2 regions of the Diaphorobacter sp. ED-3 genome follow, and region 2 is predicted to be linked to the other one. Evidence: predicted binding sites of a transcription regulator. Region 2 holds the regulator's gene; the other holds the start of a gene.
The links. Region 2 encodes FliA, which starts transcription of late flagellar genes. Its sites were predicted from a motif close to CTAAAGTTTNNNNNNNNNNNGCCGNTA; they were not measured.

Region 1: a site for FliA is predicted at 5,080-5,106, ahead of PCQ86_RS10575 (YjfB family protein). Genes of this name have one in related genera too.

The regions. Positions count from the first base shown of each region.
Region 1 is NZ_CP115182.1:2,145,756-2,155,221, forward strand. Features, by position in the region: gene PCQ86_RS10555 (D-serine ammonia-lyase) at 1-1,002, shown strand, start outside; gene PCQ86_RS10560 (Bug family tripartite tricarboxylate transporter substrate binding protein) at 1,072-2,049, shown strand; gene PCQ86_RS10565 (amidase) at 2,093-3,643, shown strand; gene PCQ86_RS10570 (NAD(P)/FAD-dependent oxidoreductase) at 3,665-4,792, shown strand; gene PCQ86_RS10575 (YjfB family protein) at 4,852-5,055, opposite strand; gene PCQ86_RS10580 (dihydrolipoyl dehydrogenase) at 5,212-6,624, opposite strand; gene PCQ86_RS10585 (IMPACT family protein) at 6,735-7,328, opposite strand; gene PCQ86_RS10590 (YgiQ family radical SAM protein) at 7,442-9,466, shown strand, end outside.
Region 2 is NZ_CP115182.1:3,691,408-3,700,873, forward strand. Features, by position in the region: gene flhA (flagellar biosynthesis protein FlhA) at 1-1,145, shown strand, start outside; gene flhF (flagellar biosynthesis protein FlhF) at 1,142-2,734, shown strand; gene PCQ86_RS17840 (hypothetical protein) at 2,724-3,521, shown strand; gene PCQ86_RS17845 (RNA polymerase sigma factor FliA) at 3,526-4,239, shown strand; gene PCQ86_RS17850 (hypothetical protein) at 4,450-4,797, opposite strand; gene flgM (flagellar biosynthesis anti-sigma factor FlgM) at 4,855-5,178, opposite strand; gene flgA (flagellar basal body P-ring formation chaperone FlgA) at 5,272-6,024, opposite strand; gene flgB (flagellar basal body rod protein FlgB) at 6,251-6,667, shown strand; gene flgC (flagellar basal body rod protein FlgC) at 6,690-7,094, shown strand; gene PCQ86_RS17875 (flagellar hook assembly protein FlgD) at 7,116-7,766, shown strand; gene PCQ86_RS17880 (flagellar hook protein FlgE) at 7,795-9,411, shown strand; gene flgF (flagellar basal-body rod protein FlgF) at 9,438-9,466, shown strand, end outside.

The DNA of each region.
Region 1 (9,466 bases), 1.5 Mb from region 2:
AAGGCACGCGGAGGCATCCATGAAGTGCTGGAGCTGGCCGAGCGCCTGGCACTGCAGCACGGCCTGCTGACGCCGCGGTCCGGTGCCGACGACTACCGCGCCCTGGCAAACCCCGCTGCGCGCGCCGTGTTTGCGCGCTACACCGTGGCCGTCGGCTCCACGGGCAACCTGGGCCTGAGCATCGGCGTGGCGGCATCGGCGCTGGGCTTTCGTGCCGTGGTGCACATGTCGGTCGATGCCAAGGAATGGAAGAAGCAGCGTCTGCGCCAGCGCGGCGTGCAGGTGGTGGAGCACGCGGGTGACTACGAGGGCGCCGTGGCCGCGGGGCGTGCGCAGGCGGCGCAGGACCCGTTCAGCCATTTCGTGGACGACGAACGCTCGCTGTCGCTGCTGCTGGGTTACAGCGCCGCGGCGCTGCACCTGCGCCAGCAGTTGCAGGACGCGGGCATCGTCGTGGACGCGCAGCACCCCCTGTTCGTCTACCTGCCCTGCGGGGTGGGGGGGGCGCCGGCAGGCATCACCTTCGGCCTGCGGCAGGTGCTGGGGGCGCATGTGCACTGCTTCTTCGCGGAGCCCGTGCAGTCGCCGTGTTTCTTGGTGCAAATGATGGCCGGACAGGGCGCACACCCCTCGGTGTACGACTGGGGCCTTACCAACCGGACGGAAGCCGACGGCCTGGCCGTGCCACGCGCGTCCCTGCCCGCGGCCGAGCTGATGGAGCCGTTGCTGTCGGGCTGCTTCACCGTGCGCGACGACACCCTGTTTCGCCAACTGGTACAGGTGCTGGATGCCACGGGCGAGCGCATCGAGCCGTCCGCAGCGGCGGGCCTGAGCGGCCCCGGTTTCCTGACGGGCACCGAGACGGGCCGCACCTGGCTGCACGCGCAAGGGCTGTGGCCCCACCTGGCGCAGGCCACGCACCTGGTGTGGACCACCGGCGGGCTGTACGTGCCGCCCGAGGCCTACGCGCGCTTCGAGGAACGTGGCCGGGCCCTGGGTTGACGCGCCTTCGCCGAGTCCTGGCCCCGCGAAAGGATCTGTTTTTTGACTGGCTTGACTGGAGAGAACGCCATGAACCGCAAGACGATGTTGTCCATGCTGGCCTGCGCCCTGGGTGCCGCCGCTTTCGCCCCCGCGCATGCGCAGGAGGCGTTTCCCTCCCGGCCCATCACGCTGGTGATTCCGTTCCCCGCGGGTGGAGCCACCGACGTGCTGGGCCGCTTGATCGGCAAGAAGCTCGGCGACAAGCTGGGGCAAAGCGTGGTCATCGACAACCGCGCTGGCGCGGGCACGGTGATCGGCGCGAGCTACGTGGCCAAGGCCGCGCCGGACGGCTACACGCTGCTGCTGAGTTCGGGCACCACCTTTACGGTGAACCCGGCGGTGCGGCCCCGGCTGCCGTATGACCCCGTCAAGAGCTTCGAACCCATCGGCATCACCGGGCGCACGGGGCTGATCCTGCTGGCCAGCAAGAGCGTGCCGGTCAACGATGTGAAGCAATTCGTCAGCGCCGTGAAGGCCGCGCCCGACAAGTATTCCTACGGCTCCTTCGGCGCGGGCACGACCTCGCAGTTCGCGGGCGAGATGTTCTTTCATGCCGCGGGCCTGAAGATCCAGCACGTGCCCTACAAGGGTAGCGCGCCGGCCATGGTGGACCTGATCGGCGGGCAGATTCCGTTCACCGTGGACACGGTGTCGGCCGCGCTGCCCCAGCTCAAGGAGGGCAAGGTCAAGGCGATTGCCGTCACCACCGAGAAGCGCTCGACCCTGCTGCCCCAGGTACCCTCGCTGGCCGAGAGCGGTTACCCCGGCCTGAACATGGACACCTGGCTGGCCCTGGTGGCGCCCGCAGGCCTGCCTGCCGCGGTAAAGACGCGGCTGGAGAAGACGCTGGCCGAGGTCGTGGCCGACCCCGACACGCGCGAGCGCCTGCTCGCCCTGGGCTTTGAGCCCGCATTCGCCTCGTCGGCCGAGCTGGCTGCCCTGATCGAGCGGGAGCTGCCGCTGATGCGTGCCATCGCCCAGCGCGCGGGCATCACCGCCGACTGAGGCGCGGCTCATCCACAATGGCCCCTGGACCTTCTTCACGACCATGACTGCTGATCCCACGCTGGTGGAACTGTCCGCCAATGAACTGCGCCACCGCATCGGCACGGGCGAAATCTCGCCCGTCGAGCTGCTGCAAGCCTGCATCGACCGCATCGAGGCGGTGAACCCCTATGTGAACGCCGTCACCGCCACCTGCTACGACCGCGCCCGCGCCGAGGCGCATGCCGCCGAGCGGGCGGTGCGCGCCGGCGAGCCCCTCGGCCTGCTGCACGGGCTGCCCATGGGCGTGAAGGATCTGGAGGCCACCGCCGGCCTGCTGACCACCTACGGCTCGCCCATCTACCGCGAGAACATCCCTGCGCAGGACAACGTGCTGGTGGCGCGCCTGCGCGCGGCCGGCGCCATCGTCACGGGCAAGACCAATATTCCCGAGATGGGCGCGGGCGCCAATTCGCGCAACGTGGTCTGGGGCGCCACGGGTAACCCGTTCGATCCGCGCCTGAACGCGGGCGGCTCGTCCGGCGGGTCGGCCGCGGCGCTGGCCTGCGACATGTTGCCGGTGTGCACGGGCTCGGACACGGGCGGCTCGCTGCGCATCCCCGCGGCCAAGTGCGGCGTGGTGGGTTTTCGGCCGTCGCCCGGCGTGGTGCCCAGCTCGCGCAAGCTGTTGGGCTGGACGCCGATCTCCGTGGTCGGCCCCATGGGCCGCACGATGGCCGAGGCCTGCCTGCAGCTGGCCGCATCGGCCGGCCTGTCGGCGGGCGACCCGCTGACCTACCCCCTGGACCCCCACAGCTTCCTGCACCTGGAGCCGGCCGACCTGGGCGGCCTGCGCGTGGGCTACACCGAAGACTTCGGCGCCTGCGCGGTGGACGACGGCATCCGCGCGGTGTTCCGCGCCAAGATCGGCGCCATGCGCCACCTGTTCCGCTCTTGCGAGGAGATCCGGCTGGACCTGGGCGACGTGCACCGCTGCTTCGACGTGCTGCGGGCCGAGAGCTTCTTGGCCGGCATGCGCGAGGCCTACGAGCGCGACCCCGCCAGCCTGGGGCCCAACACGCGCGCCAACTACGAGATGGGTGCGGCCATGTCGCTGCTGGACAGCGCCTGGGCACAGGCCGAGCAGACGCGCATCCTGGCGCGCTTCCAGGAGGCGTTTGCCAACTTCGACGTGATCCTGGCACCCACCACGCCGGTCTCGCCCTTCCCGTGGACCGCGCTGTACGCGAGTCACATCAACGGTGAACCCCAGGCCAACTACTACCGCTGGCTGGCACTGACCTATGTGACCACGCTGACCACGCACCCCGCGTTCAGCGTGCCCTGCGGGCGCGACACGGCCGGCATGCCGTTCGGCCTGCAGGTGGTGGGGCGCTTTCGCGACGACCATCGCCTACTGTCCATCGGCCTGGGGCTGGAGCAAGCCTTTGCCCGCATCGATGGCCTGCAGCGCCCGCGGCCCGACCTGGCCCGGCTGGGGCCGGTGCAACCCGCGCTCACCTCCATCGTCACCCACGCGCCGGACCCCGATGACGCGCGCGGCGTGCCGCGGCTGGGCGCACGCGGTACCGAGGAGCAGGCGTCGGCGGTCTGACAGTGATTGGCGAGGGAACCCATGCAACCCTATGACTTTGTGATCATCGGCGCGGGCATTGCCGGCGCCTCCGCCGGTTGGGAACTGGCCGCGCACCGCCGCGTGCTGCTGCTGGAGCGCGAGGCCCAGCCCGGCTACCACACCACCGGCCGGTCGGCTGCGCTGTACTCGGCCACCTATGGCACGCCCAACATCTGCGCACTCACGCGGGCCAGCCGCGCGTTCTACGATGCGCCGCCGCCCGAATTCGGCAGCGCCCCCATCCTCACGCCGCGCGGCGTGGTGTACCTGGCGGGGCCCGACCAGCTCGACCTGCTGGAAGCCGCCTACGCCGAGGCGCTGCCGCGCAACCCGCAGGTGCGCCGCCTGACGCGCGAGGAGCTGCTGGAGCAGGCCCCGTGCCTGCGCCCCGAGGCCGTGGCCGCGGGCATGAGCGAGCCCGGCGCCGCCGACATCGACGTGCATGCGCTGCACCAGGGCTACCTGCGCGGCCTGCGCCAGCGTGGTGGCGAGATCCGCACCCATGCCGAGGTGACGGCCCTGCAGCGGGGCGAGGAGGGCTGGCACATCACCCTGGCCGATGGCGAGGTGCTGCACGCGCGCGCCGTGGTCAATGCCGCAGGCGCCTGGGCCGACGTGGTGGCAGCCCAGGCGGGCGTGCCGCCCATCGGGCTGGAGCCGCGGCGGCGCACGGCCTTCACCTTCCCCGTGCCGGCCGGCATGCAAGCGGCCCACTGGCCGGCTGTCATCGGCATTGCGGAGGACTACTATTTCAAGCCCGACGCGGGGCAGATGCTGGGCTCCCCCGCCAATGCCGACGCCGTGGCGCCGCACGACGTGGTGCCTGAGGAACTGGACGTGGCCATGGGCATCCACCGCATCGAGCAGGTGACGTGCTTTCAGATCCGCCGCCCCTCGCACACCTGGGCGGGGTTGCGCTCGTTCGTGGCCGATGGCGACCTGGTCATTGGCTGGGACAACCATGTGCCCGGCTTCTTCTGGCTGGCCGCGCAAGGCGGCTATGGCATCCAGAGCGCGGCGGGCGCGGCGCTGCTGACGCGGCAGTTGGCACTGGGCGAGCCGCTGGCCCCCGAGTTGGCGCGCGAGGGTGTGGACGTGGCGGGCCTGTCGCCTGCGCGGCTGCGCTGAGCAAGGCCAGGGCTGAAGCCGGCCTGAGCCGGCGAAAAAAAGCCAGCGCGCCGTGCGCGTCAGGCGTAGGTGTTGAGCTGCGTGCCCAGCGGGCCCTCGGTCGCCAGCGGCGGCTGGGGCAGGGCGGCGAGCAGGGTGGCGGCGGCCGTTTCCTGCGTGTCCAGGGCCTTCTTCAGCACGGTGACCTGGACGGCATCGGCCGTCTCGCGGCTGGCGAGGGCGCTGGCGGTGCTGACGATGGATTGGGTGAGGGCGACGTCCATGGCGATCTCCGGTGTACCTCTTGTTATCGGCCAGTTCACCGCGGATTCAAGGGTGCTTCTATAAACATAGCTGTTCGCGCTTGATGCGTAAGGATTTCAAGCTGTTTTGGTGCTGAAAATCCATCCTGGCAAGCGCAGCCAGCTATTGTTTTTGTATCAGTCCAGCGCGCTCGCGCCGTAGGCCTCGCAGGCGGCGAGGTCGGAATCGCTGGCCTTGGGCAGGCGCGAGGCCGCGTCGCGCAGCGCCGTGCGCAGGCCTTCCTCCAGCACCGGATGGTAGAAGGGCATGCGCAGCAGGTCGTGCACCGTCAGCCGCTGCTCGACGGCCAGCGCCAGCAGGTGGGCCATGTGTTCGCCCGCTGGCGCGCACAGCTCGGCGCCCAGCAGGCGGCCGCTGCCGTGTTCGGCGTACACGTTCAGGCGCCCGTGGTTGCACTGCGCCACGCGCGCGCGGCCCTGGCGCGCAAAGTCCACCGTGCCCCCCACCCATTGCCCCTCGGGCAGATCGGCATGGCGCTGCCCCACCACGGCGGCCTGAGGCTGGCTGAAGGTGATGGCCAGCGGCGTGCGCCGGGCGAAGCCGCGCGGCGTGGGCGCCAGGGCGTTCAACCCCGCAATGTGGCCCTCGTCCGCGGCCTCATGCAGCAGGGGGCGGTCGCCATCGGCATCGCCCGCGATGAAGACGGGCAGATCGCCCACCTGCAGGGTGCACGGATCGATGGGCGGGCGGCCCTTGTCGTCCAGCTCCACGCCCAGCGTGTCCAGCCCCAGGTGTTCCAGGTTGGGGCGCCGGCCCATGGCGGCCACCACCTGGTCCACCACCACGGTCGCGCTGCCGTTGGTGACCTGTATGCCGCCGGCCACCTCGCGCAACTCGGCCTTGTCGCCCACGTTGACGATGAATTCGTCCTTCAGCCGCGCCAGCAGCGCGTCGTTGATGGCGGGGTCGCTCAGGCCGGCCACGCTCTTGCCCGTCGCGAAGGCCATCACCTCCACCCCCAGCCGCGCGAGCGCCTGCGCGATTTCCACCCCCAGCGGCCCCAGCCCGATGACGGCCACGCGCGGGCCGAGCGTGGGCTGCTCGAACAGCGTGTCGGTGGTGAGGATGCGGTCGCCAAAAGCCAGCCAGTCCTCCGGCACGATGGGGCGCGAGCCCGTGGCGATGATGATGCGCCGCGCGGTGTGCACCTGGCCGTTCACTTCCACGCGCTGCGCGTCCAGCAGCCGGGCATGGCCGCTGATGGCGCGCTCGCCCGCGTCGGTGGCGGCCAGCGTGCCGGCCACGAAGTCATCGCGCAGCGCGCGCACGCGGCGCAGTACGGCGGGCAGGTCCACCCGCAGCGCATCCGCGCCCTCGATGCCGAAGGTGTGCAGAGCGCGCCGCGCATGGTAGGCGTTGGCGGCCTCGATGAGCATCTTGGACGGCATGCACCCCACGCGCGCGCAGGTGGTGCCCCAGGGGCCGTCGTTCACGATGCGCCAGTGGTCGGTGCGCTTGCGCACCTCGCGCAGCGCCGCCAGTCCGGCGGACCCGGCGCCCAGGATGATCACGTCCAGCGGCTGGCTCATGGAGGGGGCTCCTTGTCAATGCGGGCCGCCAGTGTCGCCGCGCGCGCCGGCGCGGCATGTAGGCGCGCAGGCATTGTTGGGCTTGCGTGGGCGCGGCCCGCCCCCGGTCTTCAGTCCGTGGATTCGCCCCAGGCCACGCGGCCCTGGCCTGCTTCGTTCACATGGTGGACGAAGGCCTCGGCCTCGGCCTCGGGCAGGCGCAGTTGCAGCGTGACCAGCGTCGCATGCTGCACCTGCAGCAGTTGCGCGCCAGCACCGTCGATCATGCGGCGCAGCAGTCCTTCCAGGGCGTAGGGCACGCTGCATTCCAGGGTGCGCATGCGCTGCAGCGGCACCTTGTCTGCCTGCAGCAGCGCCTGGGCCACGGTATCGGTATAGGCGCGCACCAGGCCACCCGCGCCCAGCTTCACCCCGCCGAAATAGCGCACCACGGTGGCCAGCACGCCCTCCAGGTCCTGGTGGCGCAGCACATCCAGCATGGGCCGCCCGGCGGTGCCGCTGGGCTCGCCGTTGTCTACCGCGGCGGACTGGCCGCCCGCCAGCAGCGCCCAGCACACATGGGCCGCGCCCGGGTGTTCGCGCCACAGCGCATCCACCACGGCCTGCGCGCTCGCGCGGTCGGCCATGGGCTGCACGCAGCCGATGAAGCGGCTTTTCTTGATGATGAGTTCGCTGTGAACGGGGGCGCTGAGGGTGTAGGGCATGGGGCGGCCGAGCTTACCCCATGGGCCGACGGCGACAAGGGCCATGCGGGGGCGGTTAGGCGCAAAGGGGGCATGGCTTCTAAAATGCCCGGCCCCCACCTGCAGGCCCGCCCATGAACGCCCCGATCGATGTCTCCTTCTTCCCGCGCAACGCCAAGCCGTTGACCAGCTACCGCCCGTATTGGGCCAAGCGCTTTGGCGTGGCGCCGTACCTGCCCATGAGCCGTGCCGAGATGGAGCAGCTGGGCTGGGACAGCTGCGACGTGGTGCTGGTGACGGGCGATGCCTACGTGGACCACCCGAGCTTCGGCATGGCGGTGATCGGGCGGGTGCTGGAGGCGCAGGGCTTTCGCGTGGGGATCATCGCGCAGCCGGACTGGCAGAGCGCCGACGCGTTCAAGGTGCTGGGCAAGCCCAACCTGTTCTGGGGCGTGACCGCGGGCAACATGGATTCGATGATCAACCGCTACACGGCGGACCGCAAGATCCGCAGCGACGACGCCTACACGCCCGGCGACGTGGGTGGCAAGCGGCCCGACCGCGCCGCCGTGGTCTACAGCCAGCGCTGCCGCGAGGCGTACAAGGACGTGCCCATCGTGCTGGGCGGCATCGAAGGCTCCCTGCGCCGCATTGCCCACTATGACTACTGGAGCGACAAGGTGCGCCGCTCCATCGTGGTGGACAGCAAGTGCGACATCCTGCTGTTCGGCAACGCCGAGCGTGCCCTGGTTGAAGTGGCCCACCGCATTGCGCGGCGCGACCCGGTGGAGACCATCACCGACGTGCGCGGCACGGCCTTCGTGCGGCGCGCGTCCGAGCCCGGATGGTTCGAGATCGACTCCACCGAGGTGGACGAGCCCGGCCGCGTGGATGAGCTGATCAACCCCTACATGACCACGAGCGAGCAGGCTGCGGCCCAGGGCCAGGCGTGTTCGCAGGAAGATGCTGCAAATTCAATAGCTGCCAGCGCTGACCCACAAAGCGCTGGAGGCCAAAAACCCTTGCAGACCGTGCAGATCGTGCCCAACCCGGCGCTGCCCTCCAAGGGGCGCAGCGGGCGGGCGCTGCCGCCGCGCGAGCGCACCGTGATCCGCCTGCCCAGCTACGAGCAGGTGAAGGCCGATCCGGTGCTCTACGCCCACGCCAACCGCGTGCTGCACCTGGAGACCAACCCCGGCAACGCCCGCGCGCTGGTGCAGGCGCATGGCGAGGGCGCGACGGCGCGCGACGTGTGGCTGAACCCGCCGCCCGTCCCGCTCACCACGGCCGAGATGGACTGGGTGTTCGGCCTGCCGTATGCGCGCAACCCGCACCCGCAGTACCTGGACGCGCAGGGCAGCTACGAGGGGCCGACCAAGATCCCGGCGTGGGAGATGATCCGCGCGTCGATCAACATCATGCGCGGCTGCTTTGGCGGCTGCACCTTCTGCTCCATCACCGAGCACGAGGGACGCATCATCCAGAGCCGCTCGGAGGATTCCATCATTGCCGAGGTGGAGGACATCCGGGACAAGGTCAAGGGCTTCACCGGCACCATCTCCGACCTGGGCGGCCCCACGGCCAACATGTACCGCCTGGGCTGCAAGAGCCCAGAGATCGAGGCCGCCTGCCGCAAGCCCAGCTGCGTGTTTCCCGGCATCTGCCAGAACCTGCACACGGACCATGCGCCGCTGGTCAACATCTACCGCCGTGCGCGCAAGCTGCCGGGCATCAAGAAGATCCTCATCGGCTCCGGCCTGCGCTACGACCTGGCGGTGAAGTCCCCCGAATACGTGAAGGAGCTGGTGCAGCACCACGTGGGCGGGTACCTCAAGATCGCGCCCGAGCACACCGAGGCGGGGCCGCTGTCCAAGATGATGAAGCCAGGCATCGGCAACTATGACCGCTTCAAGCAGATGTTCGAGCAGTACACCGAAGAGGCGGGCAAGAAACAGTTCCTGATCCCGTACTTCATCGCCGCCCACCCCGGCACCACCGACGAGGACATGCTGAACCTGGCCATCTGGCTCAAGAAGAACGGCTTTCGCGCCGACCAGGTGCAGGCCTTCTACCCCAGCCCCATGGCCAGCGCCACGGCCATGTACCACTCGGGCCGCAACCCGCTCACGCGCGTGCGACGGCAGATGCGCGACGTGGCC
Region 2 (9,466 bases):
TCCTGGTCATGGGCAGCCTCCTCGGCTACGGCGCCTGGATGCTGCTGCAGCGCCAGCGCCGCCCCGCCCCGGTGGAAGAAGCCCCCGCGCCCGTGAGCGACGGCGAGGCCAGCTGGGACGACCTGCAGCCCGTGGACCTGCTGGGCCTGGAGCTGGGCTACCGCCTGATCGCCTTGGTGGACAAGAGCCGCCAGGGCGACCTGCTCACGCGCATCAAGGGCGTGCGCCGCAAGTTTGCGCAGGAGGTGGGCTTCCTGCCGCCAGCCGTGCATGTGCGCGACAACCTGGAGCTCAAGCCCAGCGCCTACCGCATCACGCTGCGCGGTGTGGTGGTGGGCGAAGGCGAGGCATTCCCCGGCATGTACCTGGCCATCAACCCCGGCGGCATCTCCACGCCGCTGATCGGCACTCCCACCACCGACCCCGCCTTCGGCCTGCCCGCGCACTGGATCGACGCCGCGCAGAAGGAAGCGGCACAAATGGCGGGCTTTACCGTGGTTGATTCGGAAACCGTGATGGCGACCCATTTGTCACACTTGATGCAAGTGCACGCCGCCAAGCTCCTGAGCCGCACCGAGACGCAGCAGCTCGTGGAGCATGTGACCCGGCTGGCACCCAAACTCATCGAAGAAGTCGTGCCCAAGATGGTGTCCATCACAACATTCCAGAAAGTGCTGCAGCTGTTGCTGGAGGAGTCCGTGCACATCCGCGACATCCGCACCATCATCGAGACGCTGGCGGAACACGCCGGCAGCACGCAAGACCCCGTGGAACTGGCGCGCCGCGTGCGCATCGCCCTGTCCCCCGCCATCGTGCAGCAGATCTACGGCCCCACGCGCGAGCTCAGCGTCATCGCCATCGAGCCCGGGCTGGAGCGCCTGCTGATGCAGGCCCTGGGCAATGCCAGCGGCCCGGCGCTGGACCCCGGCGTGGCCGACCTGCTCACCCACAAGGCCGCCGAAGTCGCCCTGCAGCAGGAAGAGCTGGGCATGCCCGCCTGCCTGCTGGTGCCCGACCAGATCCGCAACGCCATCGCCCGCCTGGTGCGGCGCGTGGCTCCCCGCTTGCAGGTGCTCGCCCACAGCGAGATTCCTGAGACCCACACCATCCGCATCGGCCCGATCCTCAAAGGTGCATCCGCATGAACATCAAACGCTTTACCGCTCCCACCGCACGGGAGGCCCTGGCCAAGGCGCGCATGGCCTTCGGTGACGGCACGCTGATCCTGTCCAACCGCCCCACGGCGGGCGGCGTCGAGGTGGTGGCCACGGCCGAGGACGCGCTGTCGTCCCTGCACGGCGGTGCCGAGCCGGCACCCAACCGTCTGCAGGAGCGCGCCGACGACCTGGCCGCGAGCCAGCCGGTGCGCATGTCCCAGACGCAGCCCCATGCAGCCCCTGTCCCGCAGCCCGCACGCCAGCCGGCGCCCGCGGCACGCAGCACCGTGGCGCACGACACCGAGCAACTGGCCATGAGCACGCTGTCGTTCCAGGACTATGTGCGCGAGCGCATGCTGCGCCGCCGCCACGAGGCCCTGAACGGCACGAGCGCCCCCGCGCCGCTGAACGAGCGCGCCGCGCTGGAGCGCGGCCTGCCCGAGCCACGCTTCGAACCCCGCGCCGAGCGCCTGCCCGAGCCACCCGCGCCACAGCCCGCGAATGCCCCGGTGGCACGCCACAACCCATTGCGGCCCATGCATGCCGCCCTGGGCGCCGAGCAGCTCACGCCGCGCCGCGCCGAGGCGCCCGCCACAGCCGCGCCCACGCTGGCGGCCGGCCTGGGACAGCAGAACCTCATGAAGGAACTGCAGTCCATGAAGGAGCTGATCGAGGACCGCTTCAACACCCTGGCCTGGCTGGGCCAGGCCCGCCAGAACCCGATCCAGTCCACGCTGATGCTCAAGCTCATCCGTGCGGGCTATTCGCCCGCCCTCTCGCGCGCGGTGCTGGAACACCTGCCCGAGCATCTGGGCGCCCAGGACGCCGTGCGCTGGCTCATGGAAGTGCTGGAGCGCAACCTGCGCACCGACGCGCAGACGCTGCCGCTGTACGAGGAAGGCGGCATCTTCGCCATGGTGGGCGCCACCGGCGTGGGCAAGACCACCACCACCGCCAAGCTGGCCGCCTTGTGCGCGCGCATCCACGGCCCCGCCAGCGTGGGCCTGATCACGCTGGACACCTACCGCGTGGGCGCGCACGAGCAACTGCGCTCCTACGGCCGCATGCTGGGCGTGGTGGCGCACCTGGCGCACGACCGCGCGGCGCTGCAGGACCTGCTGGGCCTGCTGTCGTCCAAGAAGATGGTGCTCATCGACACCACGGGCGTGGCCCCGCGCGACCCGCGCAAGCGCGACCTGCTGGACGTGCTGGCGCTGCCCGGTGTCAAGCGCCTGCTGGTGCTCAACGCCAGCAGCCACGGCGATACGCTGGACGACGTGCTCACCGGCTTCAAGACCACCGGCTCGCAGCAGGCCATCCTGTCCAAGGTGGACGAGGCCGTGAAGCTGGGCCCCGCCATCGATGCGCTGATCCGCCACCAGATGGTGCTGCGCGGCGTGACCAACGGCCAGCGCGTGCCCGAGGACTGGGAAGCGGCCGACGCCCGCAAGCTGGTGAGCGCCTCCATGCGCACGAGCGTGAAGTCGGCCTTCGACCCCAAGGCCGCCGAGTTGAACTTCTTCTTCTCGCACGCCACGGAAACGGCCGATGAGCGGGGGATGGCCGATGTTGCTTGATACCGCTTTGCACCAGGCCGCGGGCCTACACAGCTACACCCCCCAGCAGGACCTGCGCCTGCTGGCCGTGCTGAGCCAGCCGGGCAACGGCCCGTGGCTGGAAATGCTGTGGCAGCTGTGCTCCAGCCTGCAGCGCCTGGGCTACCCCGTCGTGGTGCTGGACGGCACGGCGCTCGAGAGCCCGCACATGCCCGGCCTGGACCAGCTGCTGCACCCGGCTCCCTGGAACGGCGCGCAGACGCTGGCCTCCGCCACCGGCGCGTCGCTGGCCGTGGTGCCCGCGGCCCGCGGGCTGGCCCGCCTCGCGCAGCAGTCCGAACACCATGGCGCCGCCGTGCTGCAGCGCCTGCAGCCCTTGTTTCGCGCCTACGCGCTGGTGGTGCTGCATGCGCCGCCCGAGCAACTGGCGCCGCTGCTGCGCGGCAGCGCCAGCGTACCGCTGATCATGACCGGCCCCGGCGCGCAAGGCATGGTGCGCAGCTACCGCCAGCTCAAGCACATGGCGCTGCACGCCGGCGTGCGCTGCACGGTGGCGTCCATCCTCGCGCCGCAGGAGCCTGTGCAGCACCGCCAGACCGCCGAGGCGCTGGACACGCTGCAGCGCAGCGCGCGCACCCACCTGGGCCTGCAGGTCCACACCACCACCGTGGCCGCCGCACGCGCGCAGGACATCCAGCGGCTGGCCTTGCAACTGCTGGAAAACGCATGCACCATTGACGCTGCCATGCCCCTGCTGCCCCCGCACAGCCTGTGCGCCTCCCTCTCGCCCCTGGACCGGAGCCACTGACCCGATGTACACCGCGAAAGGCCAGCTCGACCGGGACGCGCTGTTCCACCAGCACGTGCCCCTGGTGCGGCGCATCGCCCACCACATGATCGCCAAGCTCCCGCCCAACGTGGAGCTGGACGACCTGATCCAGGTCGGCATGATCGGTCTGAACGACGCGCTCTCGCGCTACGAAGTCGCGCAGGGCGTGCAGTTCGAGACCTTTGCCAGCCAGCGCATCCGCGGCGCCATGCTCGACGAGCTGCGCGAGGGCGACTGGATGAGCCGCAGCTCGCGCAAGAGCCAGAAGGACATCGAGCATGCCCTGCACCGCGTGGAGCAGCGCCTGGGCCGCAGCCCCATCGAGTCCGAGATCGCCGCCGAACTGGGCATGAGCCTGGAGGACTACCAGGCCCTGCTGAGCAAGGTGCGCGGCACGCAGCTGGTGTACCTGGAAGACTTTCACCACGATGACGAGGACGAGGGCTTCCTGGACCGCCACGTGGCCGACGAGGGCGCCGATCCCATGGCCGTGCTGCGCGACCAGCGCCTGCGCGCCTCGCTGGTCGAGGCCATCAAGGCCCTGCCCGAGCGCGAGCAGTACATCATGGGCATGTACTACGAGCACGACATGAACCTGAAGGAAATCGCCGCCGTCCTGGGCGTGACCGAATCGCGCGTGTGCCAGCTGCACAGCCAGGCGATTGCGCGGTTGCGGACGAAGATGCGGGGGCACTGATTTTTTGGATGAAATAGCTGTTTTGCGCTTGCTGGACAAGCGCGGGCAGCTATTTTTTTGAGCTTGTGGTGCGGCTTTTCATGGCGCGGGCCGGGATATGCGCTCGCCGGGGCGGATCCCGGGCAACAACATCAAACCCCCAGAGCCAATCAAAAAAGATAGCTGCCAGCGCTTATCCCATAAGCCCCAGCCAGCAATTCGGGCTAAAAGTCACCCCGGTGCCCGATAAATCCGCGCCCCCGCGGCGCCGGACGAAGGCCCATAAGTCACCCCCTCCACCGGCGGCAGCAGCGACGCCACCTGTCGCTCGGTCAGCGCCATCACCCGCGCCAGTTGGTCGCGCACCAGCGTCAATTGCCGGCCGATGGTCTGCACGCGTTGCGCGGCGGCGGGCTCCAGCGCGCCCGCCACAGGCGCCAGCGCCTGGGCCAGCGCCATGGCAGCGCCGCGCAGCTGCACCGCAGTGTCTTCAAAAGTCTGGGGGTTGGAAGCAAGAAGCGCAGCCTGCATGTCCTGCAGCTGCGCTTCGATGGAGGTGAGGGTGTCGTCGAGTGACATGGGGTGCAAGTCTAGAGCCTGTCACCCCGGCGGGCCAGCCGGGCCCAGGAGGGCGGGTCAGCCCCGCGAGTGGGACAGGGTTTCGTAGGCGCTGGACAGCAGCTTGTCGGCCACGGCTTCGGCGTCCACGCGGAAGGTGCCTTTTTCGATGGCGGCCTTGATCGCTTTGACCTTGGCGGTGTCGAAGTCGGCCGTGGACTTGGTGGCGTCCACCCCGCGGGCGGCGGCCGACAGCGTGACGGGCACGCCTGCGGCGGCGCGCGTCGCGCCCTGGGCCGCTTCTTCAGCGGCCGGCGCAGGTGCGGCGGCCTTGGCCTGCTGCTTGTTGGCAGCGGCCTTTGACAGCGCAGTCGCAGTATCCGGGTTGTGTCCAATCTTCATCGCACTCTCCACCACCCCTGTGAGATGTGGGGCCAGTAGCCATGTTTTCGGCCGGCAGGGAGCAGACTTTAGCGCTTTGTGGTGCTTCGCGGCTCACAAAGTGGCCTCTATTGTCCCATCCTCAAGCACAGTACCCCCAATAATGCGCCCATTAGCCATGCGAACGCGCACATTCTGTCCTTGAGCGCCCGCGCTCATGGCCTGGCCCGAGGAGGTGACCGCATAACCCGGCCCCTGCACCACCACGCGCACCGCAGAGCCAGCCTTGAACAGGTCGGGGGCGCGCACCATGTTCTGGCGCAGCGCCTGGCCGGCGGACAGCGGACGGGTGGCGGTCTGCCCCACCCAGTCCTTGCGGTTGGCCACGATGGCCGCGGGTTCTGCGGCCCAGTCCACCTCGGCCTCGATGGCATCTTGCTCGCTCAGTACTGCGCCGGTGCCCACATTGCCGGCCAGCACCCAAGCGGGGCCGAAAGCCTTGACCGTGATGGGCAGGAACACGTTCCAGCGGGTGGGGCCGTCCACGCAGCGCAGGCCCAGGCGGGTGCGCCCCCACAGGCGGGCACCAGCGGGCAGATAGGGTTCCACGCGCGCGCAGGGCGCCAGGCGCAGGCGCGAATCCAGCGTGCCCACACTGACTTCCATGCGCAGCGGCAGCCCCCCAGCCTGCGCCTGGGCCAGCGCATCGTCCAGCCAGTGCTGGGTGATCGAGCCCAGCTCGGCGGTCTGATCGCCTCCCTGCTGGGCATGGGCGGGCAGCGCCAGGGCAGAGCCCAGCGCCAGCGCGCCGCCCATCAGGAAGCGAAGGCAGGCAAGGCGGGATGAGCGCAGGATAGGAAGCGGCATGACGGGACTCCAACGGGTCTGACGGCGGTCCGGCACAACGGGCCCCGGACGCCTTTTCACACCTGCCACTGTAGGCCGGCCACCGCATGCGCCAAGCGCGGAACAACGGGCCAATCCCAGCGCTCTTCGCGCTTTAGAAAAACGGGGCGATTTCCATAATCGACGCACGCCACAAGCCCCCTGGGCCATGGCGGCCGAACCCCTTTTTTTACACGCCGAGGCCCACATGCTCGACAAGATGACCAACCGCCTGGACTTTCACGGAAGCGCCTTGCTGCTGCGCTCGGAGCGCCAGCGTGCCATCGCGAGCAACATCGCCAACGCGGACACGCCCGGCTACGTGGCGCGCGACTTCAAGTTTGCCGATGCCATGCGTGCCGTGAACGAAGCCCAGGCCCCCAGCCCCCTGCGCAGCCAGAGCGTGAGCGACCCGCGCCACATCCCGCTGCCGGCAGCCGCCAGTGGCAGCTCGGACAGCACGCTGGGCTATGCCCTGCAGACCCAGCCGAGCCTGGACAACAACACCGTGGACATGGACCGCGAGCGCGCCGCGTTCGTGGACAACGCCGTGCGCTACGAGGCCACGCTGCGCTTCATCAATGGCCAGTCCAAGACCATGCTCAGCGCCATCCAGGGCCAGTAATCCCGAAAGAGAGCACCCGCCAATGTCCATGTTCTCCATCTTCAACGTCTCGGGCAGCGCCATCAGCGCACAGTCGCAGCGGCTGAACGTCGTGGCCAGCAACCTGGCCAACGTGGACGCCGTGGCCGGCCCCGACGGCCAGGCGTACAAGGCGCGCCAGGTGGTCTTCCAGACCGCGCCCATGGGACCCGAGAGCGCCGCGGGCGTGCGCGTGTCGTCCATCCAGGAGAGCGACCAGCCCGGCCGCCGCGTGCACGACCCGGCCAACCCCATGGCCGACGCCGAGGGCTACGTGACCCACTCCAACGTGAACGCCGTGGAGGAGATGGTCAACATGATCTCGGCCTCGCGCTCGTACCAGAACAACGTGGAGGTCATGAACACGGCCAAGACGCTGCTGCTCAAGACCCTGCAGATGGGCCAGTAAACCGCCCTCCGAAAGCACGCCATGATCCTCAACCCCATCGGCACCACCGCCACGACCAACACCGGCGCTTCGGCCAACGCGACCAACGACCCCGCGGCCATGCAAGACCGCTTCCTCAAGCTGCTGGTCGCGCAGTTGAACAACCAGGACCCCATGAACCCCCTGGACAACGCGCAGATGACCACGCAGATGGCGCAGATCAACACCGTCACCGGCATCCAGACGCTCAACCTCACCATGCAAACCATGGCCGAGGAGTTCTCGACCATGCAGCAGATCCAGGGCATCTCGCTCATCGGCCGCTCGGTGCTGACCGAGGGCGACCGCCTGAGCGTCAGCGACGGCAAGGGCAAGGGCTACTTCAACCTGGACAACACCGCCACCGACGTGCAGGTGGACATCGTCACGCCCGGCGGCGTGGTGGTGGACACCGTGGACCTCGGCGCACAGGACAAGGGCCGCCGCTCTTTCGAGTGGGACGCTGCCGGCTCCAGCGGCAACGCCGCCGACCTGCGGTTCCGCGTGCGGGCCACGTCGGGCGAGACGGCGGTCACCGCGACGGGGCTGTCCGAGGCGCAGGTGGTCGCCACGGGCTCCAACGCCGGTGCGCTGACGCTCACGCTGGACAACGGCGACATCGTCAACTACTTCCGCATTCACAGCGTGCTCTGAGAGCCGCGCTTTCCTTCAGGAGAACACCATGGGTTTCCAGCAAGGCCTCTCGGGCCTGAACGCGTCGGCCAAGAACCTCGATGTGATCGGCCACAACATCGCCAACTCCAACACCACGGGCTTCAAGGCCTCGCGCACCGAATTCGCGGCCATGATCGCCTCGGCCATCGGCGCGGCCAGCGGCACCAACTCCGGCATTGGCGTGGAGGTCTCGGCCATCGCACAGCAGTTCAACCAAGGCAACCTCACCGTCACAGGCAACAGCCTGGACGTGGCCATCAACGGCAACGGCTTTTTCACGCTGCAGATGCCGGATGGCTCGCGTGCCTACACGCGCGCCGGCAACTTCAAGCTGGACAACGTGGGCAACGTGGTCACCAATGACGGCGCCCAGGTCATGGGCTACCCCATCGACCCCGTGACCGGCCTGCGCACCTCCAGCACGGCCGTGCCGCTGACCTTCCCCACCACGGCGCCCATCCCGGCCCGGCAGACCACGGCCATCAAGACGGCCTTCAACCTCGATGCCCGCACGCCCAATGCCAAGGGCGATTCCAGCGCTACGCCGCCCGTGCCCGAAACGCCGCGCACCACCTACGGCACCTCGCTGAACGTATACGACAGCCAAGGCGTGGCCACACCTCTGAGCTTCTACTTCGAAAAGAACGGCGCCAACACCTGGGACATCTACAACCAGCTGAACGACCTGACCACCACACCGCCAACCATCCCACCCGTCGCCGGTCGTGTGATTTTCGACAAAGCGGGAGCGATTACGGCGAGCCTTGAGCCGAGCGACCCGACTAAGAATGGCGGGACAGCCAAGACAGACTACCCTACTTCATTCAAGTTTCATTTCTACGGCCCCGATGCTCAAGGCGTTTACGCCATCCGCGAGGCTACGGTGAGTGCGAGTAGTCCGGACGCCGCCTGGGACTTCTCCTACTCTGACAGCCCCACCAATAGCGTGGTTGCCTCTGCCCGTCTCCGGGAGGACCTGATTACTCGTGACGCAACCACCGGTAACTGGACACTCCCTGCGCCCGTTCCAGCGTCGCGCGGAACAGCAACCGTCACACCCGCAGACCTCAAGACGGCTCCAGCAGCAGCCAAGCAGTCGTTCGAGCTGGCACTCATGGTCAACCCTAGTCCCGCCAACCCCAACAGCCCCACCGCACCGGGCAGCAACCCCGCGCCAAGCGAGTTCCCTGTCACGCTGGACTTGAACAATGTCACCCAGTTCGGCACCAAGTTCGCCGTTTCCGAGCTCTCACAGGACGGCTACACCTCAGGCGAGCTCACGGGCATCAATGTCGAGAACAACGGCATGATCATGACCCGCTATTCCAACGGCGTCACGCGCGCCGAGGGCCAGGTCGCGCTGGCGAGCTTTCGCAACACGCAGGGCCTGGCGGCCGTGGGCGGCAACAACTGGGTGGAGACCTACGAATCGGGCCAGCCCGTGCTGGGTGCGCCCACGGATGGCAACTTCGGCGCGCTGCGCGCCGGCGCCCTGGAAGACTCCAACGTGGACCTGACGGCCGAGCTGGTCAACATGATGACCGCCCAGCGCGCCTACCAGGCCAACGCCCAGACCATCAAGACGCAGGACCAGGTGATGTCCACCCTCGTCAACCTGCGCTGATAACCCACTGACGCCGAGGCCACGCCATGGACCGCATCATCTACACCTCCATGAC